One region of the Roseixanthobacter glucoisosaccharinicivorans genome, then DNA from elsewhere that is predicted to be linked to it. Evidence: predicted binding sites of a transcription regulator. Region 1 holds the regulator's gene; the other holds the start of a gene.
What was found. Region 1 encodes HrcA, which represses chaperone genes, less so after heat shock. Its sites were predicted from a motif close to GTTAGCACTCNCNNNNNGNGAGTGCTAAC; they were not measured.
Positions count from the first base shown of each region.

Region 2: the regulator HrcA is predicted to act here: its motif matches at 2,361-2,389, upstream of groES (co-chaperone GroES).

Region 1 covers NZ_CM195538.1:431,050-436,268, reverse strand. The annotation lists gene V5F78_RS01885 (DUF1236 domain-containing protein) at 1-91, opposite strand, end outside; gene V5F78_RS01880 (alpha-ketoglutarate-dependent dioxygenase AlkB family protein) at 242-922, shown strand; gene V5F78_RS01875 (hypothetical protein) at 966-1,937, shown strand; gene grpE (nucleotide exchange factor GrpE) at 2,025-2,657, opposite strand; gene hrcA (heat-inducible transcriptional repressor HrcA) at 2,742-3,842, opposite strand; gene rph (ribonuclease PH) at 4,084-4,797, shown strand; gene rdgB (RdgB/HAM1 family non-canonical purine NTP pyrophosphatase) at 4,797-5,219, shown strand, end outside.
Region 2 covers NZ_CM195538.1:2,015,693-2,020,911, reverse strand. The annotation lists gene groL (chaperonin GroEL) at 284-1,915, opposite strand; gene groES (co-chaperone GroES) at 1,962-2,249, opposite strand; gene V5F78_RS09060 (ABC transporter substrate-binding protein) at 2,417-4,069, opposite strand; gene V5F78_RS09055 (usg protein) at 4,292-4,561, shown strand; gene V5F78_RS09050 (exopolysaccharide biosynthesis protein) at 4,683-5,219, shown strand, end outside.

The DNA of each region.
Region 1 (5,219 bases):
TGACGATGACCGCCGTGGTCTGGGCGCTGGCGGCGGACGCGCCAAGCACCAGGGCGAGGACGCCGGCAGCGCCGGCAAGACGTTGTTTCATGGGGAATCTCCTGTCCTTCCGTCATCCAAGGAACGCGGCTCGCACCCAGGCGTTCCCATGTGCTCGCGCCGAGGCGGGCGGACCGGCTTGGCGAGAGCATGCGGCTCGGCCATGGTGGAGCGGGAGGCAAGACGTCAGGTGTCGCAGCAGATGGAAGTCGCGCCGGGGTGCCTGTATTGGCCGGATTTCCTCGACCGCCCGCGCCAGGAGGCCTTGGTGGACGAGATCAACGCCGTCCTTGCCGAGGCACCGCTGTTCACACCCCGCATGCCGCGGACGGGAAAGCCGTTTTCCGTGCGCATGAGCAATTGCGGCCCGCTCGGCTGGGTCTCGGACGAGGCGGGCTATCGCTATCAGTCCTTCCACCCGGACACGCGGGCGCCGTGGCCGCCCATGCCCGCCGCCCTGCTCGCCGCCTGGGCCGCGCTCACCGGCGATGCCGCGCTGCCGCAGGCCTGCCTGATCAATTGGTACGCACCCGATGCCCGCATGAGCCTGCACCAGGATCGCGACGAGCACGATTTCACCGCCCCCGTGCTCTCGCTCTCGTTGGGCGACACCGCGCTGTTTCGCCTCGGCGGCACCGAGCGACGGAGCCCGACCCGTTCGCTGCGGTTGGCCTCGGGCGATGCGCTGCTGCTGGCGGGCGAAAGCCGGCTCGCGTTCCACGGCATCGACCGCATCCTGCCGGGGACTTCGACCCTGCTGCCGCATCCCGGCCGCTTCAACCTCACGCTGCGCCGCGTGGACCCTCCCCAGCTGGACCCGGCCGAACCTGCGACATCAGCGCGGGCCACGCTTCCGCCCGCTTTCGCCGCCAAGACGCCATGATGGGTCTGGCCGCAATGGATTTGCCGTAATGGGATTGCCGAAGATGAAGATCCGCCTCGGGCTTTCGCTCGCCGTGCTGCTGGTTTCGGGCGGGCTTGCCGGCGCTGCCGATGCCGTTTTTCCAAAGGGGACGCTGGTGGGTGTCGTGCCGCCCGACGGCATGGTGGAAAGCCCGACCTTCTCCGGCTTCGAGGACCGTAGCAAGGCCGCCTCCCTTCTCATCATCGAGATGCCGCCCCAGGCCTATGCCCAGATCGAGGCCGGCTTTACCGACGCGGCGCTCGCCACCAAGGGCATTACCGTCGAAAGCCGCGGTCCGCTGGTGGCCGACCCCAAGAGTCTCCCGGACTCCTCCGCTTTGCGTGAGGCACAGACCCTGCTGGTGATCGGCAAGCAGAGCGCCGGGCCGGTGGTCGCGAAGAAATGGATCCTGCTCGCAGGCTCCCCGAAGGGCACGGCGCTCATCACGGTGCAGGTTCCCGAGGCCAATGCCGGTGAACTGACCGACGAGGCCGTCCGCAAAAGCTTGATGACGCTGGCGTTCCGTGCCCCGCCCTCGACCCAGGAACAATTGGCGGGCCTGCCGTTCAAGCTCGGCGACCTCGCGGGGTTCCGGGTGGTTAAGGTCATCGGCAATACCGCCGCGGTGCTGACCGAGGGCGACAAGGACGTGGTGGAAAGCGCGAGCCAGCCGATCTTCGTGGTCGGCGTTTCGCCCGGCACGCCGCGTGAGGACGATCGCGGGCAGTTCGCCCTGCGCTCGCTTTCCTCGGTGCCGGCGGTTCGCGACATGCATATCGACCGGGCCGAGCCCTTGCGCATCGGCGGCCAGCCGGGCTTTGAGATCATCGCCACCGCCAAGGATGCCACATCGGGGGCGGACGTGAAGGTAATCCAGTGGCTGCGGTTCGGCTCGAACGCGCATATCCGGATGATCACGGTGGTGAAGGCGGATGCCTTCCAGGATACCTACACCCGCGTCCGGGCGATCCGCGATGGGATCGAATCCAACTGAGGACACACCGAGGGCGCTCAAATAAAAAGCCGCCGCGCCTAAACGGCACGACGGCTTTCGTTCAACCGAACCGGCCGGAAACGGCGCTCAGTTCGCGGAACCGTTCTCAGCCTTGGCCTCGCCCGGCGCCACCTTGGGACCGCCGCGCGAAACGCCGACCATGGCGGGACGCAGAACCCGATCACCGATCACATAGCCGGACTGGACCACCTGGACCACGGTGCCGTTGGGCACGCTCGCGTCCGGCACCTCGAACATGGCTTGGTGCAGATTGGGATCGAATTTCTCCCCCACCGGCTCCACCTTGCGGATGCCGTGCTTTTCCAGGCCCTTCTGAAGGCTGCGCTCGGTCAGTTCCAGGCCGTCCAGCAGCGCCTTGAATGCGCCTTCGGCCTTTTCCTTGGCTTCCGCTTCCACCGCGCCGAGGGCGCGGGCGAGATCATCGGCAACGTTCAATACGTCACGCGCGAAAGAGGCGATGCCATAAGTCTTGGCATCAGCCACTTCCTTCTCGGCCCGGCGACGGATGTTCTCCGCTTCCGCGTAGGCGCGCAGGAACTTGTCCTTCAGGTTCGCGACCTCGCCCTCCAGCCGCTGCTTTTCCGCGTGGAGTCCACCGGCCTCTTCCGCTTCGGCGAGCGCTTCCATTTCCGCGCCCTCCGGATCGGAGTTCAGGTCGGTATGGGGCTTCGCGTCGTTCGCGCCACCCTGATCGCTCATGCCCATGTCCTCGTCGCTAACAACACCGCCCCACGGGCAGGTGCACCGAATTCGCCCCGCATATCGGGGGCATGGCGGGAAAAATCAAGCCGCGTCGGCCCCCGGAGCGCCGAGAACGCGGCTCACGACCCGCGCCGTGAAGTCCACCATGGGCACGATGCGCCCATAATTGAGCCGCGTCGGTCCGATCACCCCAAGCACCCCCAGCACCCGGCCCTGGCTGTCGTGATAGGGCGCGACGATGGTGGAGGAGCCGGAGAGCGAGAACAATTTATTCTCCGAGCCGATGAAAATGCGCAGCGACTGGGCATCCTCCGCCCGGCCGAGCAGATCCACCACGTCGCGCTTGGATTCGAGATCGTCGAACAGCAGGCGGATGCGTTCGAGATCTTCCAGGGCGTGAAGATCCTCCAGCAATTTCGCCTGGCCGCGCACGATCAGCTTGCGCTCGGCCGGCCCGTCGCCGGACCAGGAGGCAAGGCCTGCCTCAACCACCCGGGCGGTCAGGGCGTCCAATTGCTGGCGCAGGTCGCTCAACAGGTTTTCCATCTCGGCCCGCGCCTCGGCGAGCGTGCGGCCGCGAATATGGGCGTTGAGGAAATTGGTGGCCTCGGTCAGCGCCGAGGCCGGAAGGCCAAGCGGCAGCGGCACGGCCCGGTTTTCAACCTGCCCGTCCTCGGACACCAGAATGACCAGGGCACGGTTGGTATCCAGCGGCACGAATTCCACATGCTTGAGGCGCGGATCGGTCTTGATGGCCGTCACCACGCCTGCGCCGCGCGACAGGCCGGAGAGCAAGGCGGAAGCCTCGCGCAGCACGCCGTCGACGGTATAGCCCTTGGCTGCGGCGGCGACCTGGGATTCGATGTTGCGCCGGTCGCCCTCGCTCACATCGCCGATTTCCATCAGCGCATCGACGAAAAAGCGCAGTCCGCGCTCGGTCGGCAGGCGCCCGGCGCTTGTGTGCGGCGCGTAGATCAGCCCCGCCGCTTCCAGGTCCGCCATGACGTTGCGCACGGAGGCCGGCGACAGCGACATGGGGATGAGGCGCGCGATGTTGCGCGAGCCCACCGGCTCGCCGGTCGCGAGATAGCTTTCCACGATCTGGCGGAAAATCTCGCGCGAGCGCTCGTCGATCTGTCCGAGGGCGGCTGAAAAGGGAGGAATGATGGGGTCGATGGGCAAGGCCTCACTCCGGATCGGGCGGGCGGGATAAAGCAGGGGGACAGGTGCGCGGCGCCGGCGGGGACATTGCATGATGCCGCAGATCATCCCGCCCGATATCTCGCCGGTTATCTCGCCGCGACACCATCGCCTGTTCGCACACCGCGCCCACCTGAACCATGACGCAGCATACCACGCCCCTTGCTCCTGCGCGCGCCCACCCCTAAAACGACGGCCAGTTTCACAACGGATTGGATAGATTATGCGCCCGAGCCGCCGCGCGAGCGACGAGATGCGAGCCGTTTCCTTCGAGCGCAACGTTCTGCGCCATGCCGAGGGCTCGTGCCTCGTCAAGTTCGGCGACACCCATGTGCTGGTGGCGGCGACCCTGGAAGAGCGCCTGCCGCCGTGGCTCAAGGGCCAGGGCCGCGGCTGGGTGACGGCGGAATATTCCATGCTCCCCCGCGCCACGCTGGAGCGGACCCGGCGCGAATCCACCACCGGCAAGCAATCCGGCCGCACGCAGGAGATCCAGCGGCTGATCGGCCGCTCCCTGCGTTCGGTCACCGACCTGGTCGGCCTCGGCGAACGCCAGATCACGCTGGATTGCGACGTACTCCAGGCCGACGGGGGCACCCGCACGGCCGCCATCACCGGCGCCTGGATCGCCCTGCACGATTGCATGAGCTGGATGTATTCGCGCTCCATGCTGAAGACCATCCCCCTGCGCGAGCACGTCGCGGCGGTCTCCTGCGGCATTTTCGAGGGCACGCCGGTGCTCGATCTCGATTATCCCGAGGACAGCAAGGCGGAGACCGACGCCAATTTCGTCATGACCGGTTCCGGCGGCATCGTCGAAATCCAGGGCACGGCGGAAAAGACCCCGTTCAGCGAGGCCGAATTCCTGCAATTGCTCTCGCTCGCCCGCACCGGCATCAACCAGCTGGTGGATTTGCAGAAGCAGGCGGTGGCCTGATGACCCATCGCCGGCTCGAAGGGCGGCTGGTGGTCGCCACGCACAACAAGGGCAAGCTCATCGAGATGCGCATGCTGCTCGAACCCTATGGGGTGGAAGCGGTGGCCGCCGGCGAACTCGGCCTGCCCGAGCCCGACGAGACCGGCACCACGTTTGCCGCCAATGCCCGCCTCAAGGCGGTCGCGGCGGCGAGCGCGGCGCAATTACCCGCCTTCGCCGATGACAGCGGGCTGGTCATCGACGCGCTCGGCGGCCAGCCGGGCATCCACACCGCCCGCTGGGCGGGGCCGGAGCGCGATTTCGAAAAGGCGATGGAAACCATCCAGTCGCTGCTGGTGGCGCGCGGCGCAACCGACCCGGATTCGCGCACCGCCCGCTTCGTCTCGGCCCTGTGCCTGGCGTGGCCCGACGGCCATGTGGAG
Region 2 (5,219 bases), 1.6 Mb from region 1:
CCGCGTGAGGTCTGGGACCGGTCGACATTCCTGGTCCGGCGCGATTGCAGCAGAGCACGGTCATGCACGGGCTTGTCCCGTGCATCTACGCGGTGCCGCCGGCGCCAGCCTTGCGAGTGTCGTGCATCGGCGCTGCGTGAATGGCCGGGACATGCCCGGCCATGACGAACGAAGGAAGTTCTTAAAGCTTTCTCTGAAGACACACGCGCAACAGAGCTGCGCGCAACGAAAAAGGGCGCAGCTTGCGCTGCGCCCTTTCCGTGATCCAACCGCTGTGAAGCGATCAGTAATCCATGCCGCCGCCGGGCATCTGGGGCATCGCGGCCCCGCCCTTCTTGGGCACTTCGGCGATGAGCGCTTCCGTGGTGATGAGCAGCGAAGCCACCGAGGCGGCATCCTGAAGCGCGGTGCGCACGACCTTGGTGGGGTCGATGATGCCGGCTTTCACCATGTCGACGTACTCGCCCGTCTGGGCGTTGTAGCCGAAGGAATAATCCGGGTTTTCCAGGATCTTGCCGACCACGACCGAACCATCGTCGCCCGCGTTCTGGACGATCTGGCGGGCCGGGGTCTGGATCGCGCGGCGCACGATCTCGATGCCGGTCTTCTGGTCGGGATTCTCGACCGTGATGCCGGCCAGAACCGCGATGGAGCGCAGCAGCGCGACGCCGCCGCCGGGGACGATGCCTTCTTCCACCGCAGCGCGGGTGGCGTGCAGGGCGTCGTCGACGCGGTCCTTCTTTTCCTTCACTTCCACTTCCGTGGAGCCGCCGACGCGGATGACCGCGACGCCACCGGCCAGCTTGGCCAGACGCTCCTGGAGCTTCTCACGGTCGTAGTCCGAGGTGGTTTCCTCGATCTGCGCCTTGATCTGCGCCACGCGGGCTTCGATGTCGGCCTTCTCGCCGGCGCCGTCCACGATCGTGGTGTTTTCCTTCTCGATCACGACCTTCTTGGCGCGGCCGAGCATGGAAAGATCGACGCTGTCGAGCTTGATGCCGAGGTCTTCCGAGATGGCCTGGCCGCCGGTCAGGATGGCGATATCCTGCAGCATGGCCTTGCGGCGATCACCGAAGCCGGGAGCCTTCACCGCCGCGACCTTGAGGCCGCCGCGCAGCTTGTTCACCACCAGGGTGGCGAGGGCTTCGCCTTCCACGTCTTCGGCGATGATCACGAGCGGCTTGCCGGACTGCACGACGGCTTCGAGAACCGGCAGCAATTCCTGGAGGCCCGAGAGCTTCTTCTCGTTGATGAGGATGTAGGGATCCTCGAACTCAACGCGCATCTTCTCGGCATTGGTGACGAAGTAGGGGGAGAGATAGCCGCGGTCGAACTGCATGCCTTCGACGACATCCAGCTCGCTCTCGGCGGTCTTGGCTTCCTCGACCGTGATGACACCTTCGTTGCCCACGCGCTCCATGGCCTCGGCCAGGAACTTGCCGACTTCGGCGTCGCCGTTGGCGGAGATGGTGCCGACCTGGGCGATCTCGGCGTTCGAGGTCACCTTCTTGGACTTGGCGGCGAGATCCTTGACGATGGCGTCGACCGCGAGGTCGATGCCGCGCTTGAGGTCCATCGGGTTCATGCCGGCGGCAACCGACTTGGCGCCTTCACGGACGATCGCCTGGGCCAGCACGGTCGCGGTGGTGGTGCCGTCGCCGGCCAGATCATTGGTCTTGGACGCGACTTCGCGGAGCAACTGGGCGCCGAGGTTCTCGAACTTGTCTTCCAGTTCGATTTCCTTGGCGACGGTCACGCCGTCCTTGGTGATGCGCGGGGCGCCGTAGGACTTCTCGATCACCACGTTGCGGCCCTTGGGACCGAGGGTGACCTTCACGGCGTTGGCGAGAATGTCGACGCCGCGCAGCAAGCGATCGCGCGCATCAACGGAGAATTTTACTTCTTTGGCAGCCATGTGCCGTCTCCTGAATTTCGAGGAACGTGGAAGAAAAGGCGAATGCTCAGGCGATCACGCCGAGAATGTCGCTTTCCTTCATGATGAGCAGGTCCTGGCCGTCGATCTTCACCTCGGAGCCGGACCACTTGCCGAACAGCACGCGATCGCCGGCCTTCACGTCGAGGGCGACAACAGTGCCGCTTTCGTCACGCGCGCCAGGGCCCACGGAAACCACCTCGCCCTCCTGGGGCTTTTCCTTGGCGGTGTCGGGGATAATGATGCCGCCAGCAGTCTTCTGCTCCGCTTCAATGCGCTTCACGACCACGCGGTCATGTAAAGGGCGGAAACCCATCGGGAACCTCCGGTTCAATGTTTGATCTTCTTCACGGGCGCGGCACCACGGCCGCCGCCCAGCCTGATCTAAGAGGGGCATAATCCCCCCGCAAGGGTCGGCGGGCGGATTATTAGCACTCTTCGGTGGTGAGTGCTACCGCTCCTCTTCCGGCCTCCTCGATCGGCTCAACACGACACCGGGAGGGGATGCGCGCGCACAAGGTCGCGCCCGTCCTTCTTGGCCATGTAAAGCGCCGAATCGGCCCGCGCCAGCATGGCGTCGAACGTCTCGTCGTCGGCGCCCATGCCCGCGACACCGACGCTGATGGTGAGGCTTATGACATCCCCACAGGGTGCGCGGACCCGCAGCTCGGCGATGCGCGCGCGGATCCGCTCACAACTCGCGAGGGTCGCTTCCTGGGAGAACCCGGCAAACAGCAGGGCGAATTCCTCCCCGCCCGTGCGGGCGAACACCGCCGTGGTGCCGATCATGTCCGAGACGGCACGCGCGACCGCCTGGAGCACCTCGTCCCCGGCGGCATGGCCATGGCTGTCGTTGACGGCCTTGAAGTCATCCAGATCCATGACCGCGACGCTGAGCGCCGTTCCGGCGGCGCGGGCGCGGGCGAAGGCGTCGCCCGCCAGCTCCAGAAACCGCCGCCGGTTCAGCACCTGCGTCAGGTCATCGGTGGCGGCGAGCTTGGAGAGGCGGCTTTGCAGGCGCCGGCTCAGCTCCATCTCGCGGCGCAACTGGCGGTTCAGGCGATAGAAGCGCTGCGCCAGGAACGCCGCCACCATCACCAGCAGCGTCGCCGCCGCGAGCGAGAGATAGAGCCAGCGCAGGCTGCGGCGCGGGGCCTCGAAGATGAAGCCGGAGAGCGGAAAGTGCTCCGGCATCATGCCGGCAGCGGCGAACTGGTCCGCGATCCGGCGCCAGCGCGCCTCGCTCTGATAGCCGAGGTCCACCACGTCCGCGATGATCAGCGGGCGCATGGCGTCGGCCTCGAATTCGAGGCGCCGCCGGTCGAAGCCCGGCATATAGTCGCGCAGGATCAGGTCGATGATTTCCTGCTGGTGGTTTAGCGCATATTGCCAGCCGCGCAGCGAGGCATCGCGCACCGCCCGCGCCAGCTCCGGGCGCTCCGCCGCCACGCCGGACGTGGTGAACAGCGTGTCCCCATAGAAATCTATACCCAGTTCGCGCGGGTTGAAGGTCTGGTAGGGCACGTCGTTGCGCAGCAGGATGAACGGCTCGGTTGTGGAATAGGCGTTGATGGCGGCGATTTCGCCCTGCGCCAGCACCAGCGGATCGCCCTCATAGGGCAGGATCTGGAGCTTGTTGGGCCACAGGCCGAGCGCATGCAGATAGGCGAGCACCTCGGCGGAATGCTCCTCGATCATCACTTTCCGGCCACGCAGGTCGGCCGGGCCGTTGATGCCGTCGCCACGCCGCGCCAGCACCACGAACGGGGAATGCTGGAAGATCGCGGCGAGCGCGACCAGCGGGCGCCCTTGGGCGCGATCCACGATCAGCGAGGAATTGCCGACCCCGAATGCGGCCGCCCCGGACAGCACCACCGCCACGGGATCTATGGCCGGCCCACCCTCGACCAGCGACACGTCCAGGCCTACGTCCCGGTAGAAACCCTTCGCAACGGCCGCGTAGAAGCCGGCGAACTGGAATTGATGGGACCATTTCAGCTGAATTCGCACCGGCTCCAGCCCGGAATGTCTCGGCGTCGACTGGGCGTGCGTGGGCGAACAGGCCGTCAGGCAGATGAATGCGACAAAGCCGGCCAGGAGTGAAGCGTTGAAGTACACCGCAAAACGGCGCGGCATTGTTTTTGTCCTACGCGATCACGAAACGTTACTGCCGCCCCTGCCCGGCGTCCATGGAAACCGCAAACGCGCCCGCCGCGTCTTGTCAGCAGTCTCCCACCTTCGCTGCTAACGCCTTGAATTTGAACCGATATACCAAATTTTAGTCTGGCTCGCGCAAGGTAGCGAGCCGACAATCCTTTTGCCCATGATCGGTTGGGGCACCGTACGGAGGTGTCAAAGATGGTTTGCGAGGGTTTTGCGAAACAGATGGCCGGTTACGGCCTGGCCACCGCCCATATTCTCTACCGCATGCCGGATCACCCGGCGTTCTTGCAGAGCTTCATCTGGCAGCAATATGATTTGTGTCCGAAATTTCCGGAATTGATGAAATTCCTCGCATTCTGGGAACGCGACCTCGACGGCAAGCTGCATTCGGTCGAGGTGACCCACCAGCAATTGATCAAGCCGGCGGAGCTGCGCACGGTCAGCGGCATGTTCGTGTTGCACTGACACCGCGCTGCGGGCGCGATCCACGGGAGCAGGGCGGACGGGCGGGTGCGATTGCAGCTTATGCCCTGACAGCGCCGCTTTCCCGGTGCTAAGAGGAAGGCCTGAAGGACCAGAGGCCCCCGTGGATCACCGCACACCGCGCACGTCTGAACTGCTCGCCGCCGTACTCGCCGCCCAGGAAGGAGAGCGTGTCGCCATCGGCGATCTGATCAATGCGCTGCGCAACCGGGCCTTCGGTATCACCTTCCTTTTGTTCGGTATTCCCAATTGCATTCCGATGCCGCCGGGCATTCCCGTCATCTGCGGCATCGTGCTCGGCCTCATCGGCCTGCAGATGGCCATGGGCCGGCAGGAATTGTGGCTGCCCGACCGGATCGCCCGCCAAACCTTCTCCCGCAGCATGCTGGACGCCATCGTCACCCGCTCGCGCCCCACCATCGAATGGTTCGAGCGCTGGTCGCGCCCCCGCATGGAGATGTTTGCCGGCCCCACCGCCCGCCGGGTGGTGGGCGCGGTGGTGGTGCTGCTCGGCTTCATCCTGCTGCTGCCGATTCCCTTCCTGGGCAATCTGCCGCCGGGCTTTGCCGTGTGCATCTTCGGCCTCGGCCTCGTGGAGCGCGACGGGGCGGTGATCCTCGCCGGCTTCTTCGCCACCGTG